2 linked regions of the Flavisolibacter tropicus genome follow. The protein of the gene in region 1 binds, or shares a complex with, the protein of each later gene. Links are inferred from orthologs where the notes say so. Each region holds a gene or a part of one and is shown in the gene's direction. Other genes may lie near its edges. The genes, in order: pheT and pheS.

Evidence for each region.
Region 2: the proteins of pheT (region 1) and pheS are in contact, whole or in part, in a crystal structure (PDB 6P24), measured with the Escherichia coli proteins. The link is inferred for Flavisolibacter tropicus from one-to-one orthologs.

The regions. Positions count from the first base shown.
Region 1 is NZ_CP011390.1:4,920,326-4,923,682, reverse strand. The notes cover bases 155-3,179. They hold pheT (phenylalanine--tRNA ligase subunit beta), read left to right. Parts: upstream 155-467; coding sequence 468-2,891; downstream 2,892-3,179. Other genes in these bases: SY85_RS21110 (hypothetical protein), read left to right, coding at 2,891-3,175; SY85_RS21120 (hypothetical protein), read right to left, coding at 155-224. Also shown: more of SY85_RS21120, read right to left, coding at 1-154; SY85_RS21105 (cell division protein ZapA), read left to right, coding at 3,284-3,357.
Region 2 is NZ_CP011390.1:4,070,867-4,074,115, reverse strand. What follows is about bases 219-3,135. They hold pheS (phenylalanine--tRNA ligase subunit alpha), read left to right. Parts: upstream 219-1,119; coding sequence 1,120-2,151; downstream 2,152-3,135. Other genes in these bases: SY85_RS17380 (3-hydroxyacyl-CoA dehydrogenase NAD-binding domain-containing protein), read left to right, coding at 2,689-3,135; SY85_RS17390 (hypothetical protein), read right to left, coding at 2,264-2,464; SY85_RS17400 (DHA2 family efflux MFS transporter permease subunit), read left to right, coding at 219-272. Also shown: more of SY85_RS17400, read left to right, coding at 1-218; more of SY85_RS17380, read left to right, coding at 3,136-3,249.

The DNA.
Region 1 (3,357 bases):
TTCTTAGTGCCATTTTTAAAGCTATAACTTGAAGCGTCCTTAGCGCAACCATTAAATGTACCAGAGTTGGGCGCAGGGGTGGCCGTATAGGCTTTTGCACCGGCAGCAGTATTCTTATACGTGGTAAATAAGGCCTCTACGGGTGCTTGTGCATTTGTGTAGACAGTTGCTAAAAACACCAATTGGCATCCAATGATATAACTACAGAAGTGAGGAGTTTTCATAGGCATAGGCATTAGCTACTTAAAAGTAGAGACGGCCCAAAGCTTTCACAAGGCCTTCAAAATAATTGTGGTTTTTATGCGTACTACTACGCTGTATTTTAAAGTATTACTTCCCAAAAAAGGCTGCGTTTAGCGTATATACCCTGGCAGGGCATAGAAGACATTAGAGCCACTTCTAGGTTTTACCTCTACCGCCCATTGGTGAATGAATTATCTTTGTCGCCTTTAGAAAAAAATTATTGCATGACGATTTCATATAACTGGCTGAGTTCGTATTTACCCGTACAACTGACGCCCGAACGCCTTTCGACTATTTTAACGGCTGTGGGACTGGAAGTAGAATCCATGGAAACCTTTGAAGAAATAAAAGGCGGATTGAAAGGATTGGTTATTGGAGAAGTATTGGAAGCGGAGCAACACCCAAATGCAGACAAACTGCGATTAACCAAGGTAAATACAGGTGGCAGCGAGCCCTTACAGATTGTTTGTGGCGCACCAAACGTAGCAGCCGGCCAGAAAGTAGTAGTAGCCACAGTAGGCACTACCATATATCCCGCCGGCGGAGACCCGTTGACCATGAAAGTGGCCAAAATACGTGGTGTAGAAAGCTATGGAATGATCTGTGCTGAGGATGAAATCGGCCTAGGAACCTCACACGCTGGTATTATGGTATTACCCCAGGATGCAGTGGTAGGCACACCAGCGGCCGAATACTTTAAGCCTTATAGCGATATCGTTTATGAAATTGGTCTTACCCCCAACCGCATGGATGCCATGAGCCACTGGGGTGTAGCCCGCGATGTGTGCGCTTATTTAACACACCACGATAAGATTGATGCCAAGCCGGTGTTACCCATAAAGGATTTGGCCATTGATAACACATCACTGAAGATCGATGTAACGGTTGAAAATACAGCTGCCAGCCCTCGTTATTCAGGCGTATGTATTGCCAATGTAAAAGTGCAGGATTCGCCTAAATGGCTACAAGAGCGTTTGAAAGCCATTGGCCTGCGCCCTATCAATAACATTGTAGACATTACCAACTTTATACAGCATGAAACCGGCCAGCCGCTACATGCCTTTGATTATAATGCCATTAAAGGAGGAAAGGTGATTGTAAAGAACCTGCCTGATGGCACGTCTTTCCGTACACTGGATGAAAAAGAGCGCAAGCTAAGTAGCGAAGACCTCATGATCTGTAATGAGACCGATGGTATGTGTATAGCAGGTGTGTTTGGTGGTTTGGAAAGCGGTGTAACCGAGCAGACCACAAACCTGTTTTTAGAAAGTGCTTTCTTTGATCCTACTACTATTCGTAAAACATCCTTCCGCCATGGCTTGCGTACTGATGCAGCTACTCGTTTTGAGAAAGGAATTGATATCTCTAATACGGTTACTGTATTGAAGCATGCGGCGCAATTGATCAAAGAAATAGCCGGTGGTGAAATTGCTTCAGAAGTAATTGATATCTATCCTAACCAAGAGCCCAAGCGCACGGTAACACTTACGTATGCTTACCTGAAAAAGCTAAGCGGTAAACAGTATGCACCAGAAGCAGTAAAAGCGATTTTACAAAGCTTAGGTTTTGGCATACAGCAAGACGATGCCAACGCCTTGGAAGTGGAAGTGCCTTATCATAAAAGAGATGTTAGCATACCAGCTGATATTGTAGAAGAGATCTTGCGCATTGATGGTCTGGACAATATTGAAATTCCTACTGCCATCACTATTACACCAGCTGTAGAAACAGACTATAAAGAAGAAGGCTTAAAAGAAAAAATTGCCAACAGCCTGGTAGGCTTTGGCTTTAATGAAATACTCACCAACTCCATTACCAACTCGGCTTATTTTGGCGAGAAGCAACTGCAAACGACGGTTAAGTTGTTAAACAACCTAAGCACAGAACTGGATGTAATGCGCCCTGCCATGTTGCCAACAGCATTGGAAGTTATTGCCTTCAATAGCAACCGGAAGAATACGAACTTACGCTTCTTTGAATATGGAAAAACGTATTCAACTGAAAGTGTAGGCAAATACAATGAAAAAAATCACTTATGCCTGTACGTGAGTGGCAATGTGGTGGATCAAAGTTGGAGTGGTAAAAGTGTACCGGCTGACTTCTATTACCTGAAAGGTGTAGTAGAAGCCATCCTGCGTACTATGGGTGCCCAGCCAGTATACGACTTGGAAGCAACGAGCCCATTCATGGAGCAGTATATAACAGCCAGTATTAATGGAGAGAAAGTAGTCAAATTGGGGAAAGTAGCTACTGCTGTAGCCGCCAAGTTTGACATTAAACAACCGGTATTCTTTGCCAACTTTAATTGGGATGTATTGCTTAAAGCGGGTTTACGACAGCAAGTACAGTTTAGAGAAATACCTAAGTTCCCGGCTGTAGAACGTGATCTGGCTATGGTTGTTCCAAAGACACTGACGTATAATACGGTGCAAACGGCCATTGCCAAACTGCGCCTGAATAAACTGCAGGAAGTAAAACTCTTTGACGTATTTGAAAGTGAAAAGCTAGGCGCCGATAAAAAATCGCTGGCAGTAAACTTTACCTTCCTGGATGAAGAGAAAACACTGACCGATAAGGAGATCGATGGCTGGATGCAAAAGATCATGACATCGATGGAAAAAGAGTTAGGAGCAGAAATCAGAAAATAATGTCGGTAGATCAACAATTTAACGCCGTACAGGAAAAGCTTCAGTTGTTACTGAAGCAGCACAACCGCTTGAAGCGGGAGAATGAGCAATTGCGGCAATTGTTGCAGGAACAAAAAGAACAGCAAGGATTATCCCTTCAATTGATTGAACAACTGGAACAGCAAGTAGCCATATTGAAATACGCTACAACTGAAATGAATGAAATCGATAGAAAAGAGTTTGAAAGAAAGATCAACCAGTTTTTGAAAGAGATTGATAAGTGCATAGCGTTTTTAAGCCAGTAGCGAGAGAGCTGCACGCTACAAGCTATACGCTACACGTAAAAGAAATGCATCTATCCTGCGTGAAGCGTGCTGCGTGTAGCCTTACTTAAATTCTAAACTAATAACCGCGTGAGTAACGACCTGATACTATTAAACCTCCTGATTGCCGACCGGACCTACCGGATTAAAGTAGCGCCTAAGGA
Region 2 (3,249 bases), 850 kb from region 1 along the record:
TGGTATCAAAGCTCGATGTCAATGACCCTGATGTACAAAACCGCATAGCAGGCTTGCAGCACATGTTTATGGCCAAGGGCAAGGCTGCTAACGATGCCTTGAAGGCAGGTTATCAAATGCTGGATTATTCCGTGATGAAGCAAGCCGCCGTACTTTCCTACATGGAAGCCTTCCTATACCTGGGTGTATTGTTCCTGCTTTGTATTCCCTTTGTACTAATGGTTAAAGGAAACAAAGGCAAGAAAGTAGACCTTTCTGAAGCTATGCACTAAAAAGTTCTATGATTATAGTTACAGCCCGCATCTATCTAGATGCGGGCTTTTTATTTGGGTTTTGCATAACTAACTAGCCGCACCTCCTTATCCATTCGTATTGCTAAACAAATTTTAAATCCAGAAAGTAGCATAACACTGTTTTCAATAAAGGTGGGCTTATTGAGTTGACAACGCCTTCAAGTGTTCAAATATTTTAATTGCTACTCACAGCCCTTATAAGGGTTCCCCTCCCTCGTCCCATAAAACAAAACCCACCTTAAATGCACCCCTTCAAACCCCATACGCAAAATCCCAAATTCAGAAATCAGCCATTTTCTTTGGGTGGTCCAGCGCCTTATATTGTGCCCCGTACTTAAACACTCACTGTACAATCAGAGGCGGGCAGAATATACAGCGCCTGCAGTATTTCCGCCTAGCAGCGCTATCTACCTTTCTTGTTCCCTATACCCACCGTTGGGAAGGGTACGCGGAAAATGACCCACCCATCCTAGACACTGATCAAAATGTTGGAGTGTGGCTGTGCGTGGGTGGCCCGGCAGCCGGAGGCGCATTGGCGGTCCCGCACATGCGGGATTGATTTTTTGCTCCCCTTTTTTTATCAAGAAAAAAAGGGGAAAAGATAAATCGTGCAAGACCACTTGCAATAGAAAACTAATCACTTCTTATCACAAGCGGAGTCTCCACGCCCAAGCCAAGCTCAAAGCCTTCCGAACAGTATTGAACTGCAACCTGTTACAGACTGACAACTCCCAGCTGCCAGCCGTCATCGACTATACACAGGGCTAACGTAAATAGGTATAAATATGAAAACGGCTATTTCGTCCGCGGCGGTTACCTTTGCAGCATGGAAGAATTGTTAAGTCAACTGGAGGCGTATCGTCAGGAGATTGCCACCTATCCGATTACCAATGCCCAACAACTGGAAGAATACCGTATCAAGTATTTGGGAACAAAGGGTTTGGTAAAGGGCTTGTTTGGAGAAATGAAAAACGTGCCGGGCGATAAACGTAAGGAGTTTGGCCAGGTATTAAACGACTTTAAACAGTTTGCTGAAGAAAAATACAATACTGCAAAAGAAACAACTGTAAGTAGCGAAGCTGCTACAGTTAGCCAAATAGATCTATCACTGCCGGGCAACCCCACGCAGTTTGGTACCCGCCACCCCATCAACACGGTGCGTAAGCGGATCATTGACATTTTTAACCGTCTTGGTTTTGCTGTGGCCGACGGTCCGGAAATAGAAGACGACTGGCACAACTTCACCGCACTGAACCTGCCGGAGAACCATCCTGCCCGCGATATGCAGGACACCTTCTATATTCACCAGAATCCAGATTGGCTACTTCGTACGCATACATCAAACGTACAGATCCGGGAAATGGAAAAAGGTCAATTACCGATCCGTGTTATTTGTCCGGGCCGTGTGTACCGCAATGAAACGATCTCAGCACGCGCGCACTGTTTCTTTCACCAGGTAGAAGGTCTTTATATTGACGAGCATGTATCCTTTGCCGATCTGAAACAAACCCTTTACTTCTTTGTACAGGAATTGTTTGGCAAAGATGTAAAAGTGCGCTTCCGTCCTTCTTACTTCCCATTCACTGAGCCTAGTGCAGAAATGGATGTAAGCTGTTTTATCTGCGGAGGTAAAGGTTGCCGTGTATGTAAGCACACCGGCTGGGTAGAGATACTGGGTTGTGGCATGGTACACCCTAAGGTGTTGGAGAATTGTGGAATTGATAGCGAGAAATATACGGGCTATGCGTTTGGTATGGGTATCGAACGGATCACTATGCTGCTCTATGGCATTAACGACCTGCGCTTATTTAGTGAAAACGATATTCGTTTCTTACGACAATTCCAAGGGGCGGTCTAAAGCCTTTCATCAATACATTAAAAGACACTCTGCGGAGTGTCTTTTTTATTTGGGGTAATACTACGCTTTGCAATAAACTTTTACAGTAGATGCACTTTTCTCAGCAACATGTCTAGCCAATTTCTGACTCCATAGGTGGCTTAGGAAATTCATCCTGTGTGCCAGGGTTTTCAATATGTAGTTGAGGCGCCTTCCGTGGCGGGCGTTCTGCTATGTGCTTACTTTTTTTCCGGGTTACAAACAATAACGCTAAGCCGGCACCCAATGCAGACAGAACACCGACTACAAGCGGAAGGGGGAATTTCTGTTTCATATCAAACTTGTTGTTGCTAGCTGTTGCAAAAATGAGTCCAGCTTATACATTGTCTTTCCTGTTATGCAAATCAACATCTGTTGACAAATTTCCTTGTGACGAGATGGAAAGATTGTAATACCAACCCAAACTACTTCCTTTTCTCTTCCCTGCTTAAAACCGATCTGGCAATAATCCTGATAATCCGTCATTAATCATGACCATCTGCGGTTACCTTTGCGCTTATGACAATTCAAACCATTGCTGTTTGTGGCGCCGGCACTATGGGTAGCGGCATTGCACAAGTAGCAGCTACGGCTGGTTTTACCACCATTCTTTACGAGCTGAATGAAACGGTACTGGAAAAAGCAAAGAGCAGTATCGCAGCCAACCTGCAAACCGCTGTAGAAAAAGGCAAGCTTTCAGCCGCAGATAAAGAAGCTACATTAGGTCGCATCACATTTACCAGTCAGCTTCAAGATTGCATTGCTGATATTGTCATTGAAGCCATCGTAGAAAAAGTGGAGGTGAAGGTGAACCTGTTTAACCAACTGGCTGCCATCAATGCTCCGCACACCATCATTGCTTCCAATACATCATCGCTTTCTATTACAGCCATTGCCAAAGGTGTTAAAGGCCCAGAGCGAATTGCTGGTCTTCACTTCTTTAACCCGGCGTTTTTAATGAAGTTGGTAGAAGTGGTAAAAGGAGAACAAACCGATGATGCTGTTATTACTACGTTGGTTGATTTTACCAAACGTCTGGGCAAAACACCCGTAGTATGTAAAGATGCTCCTGGCTTTATT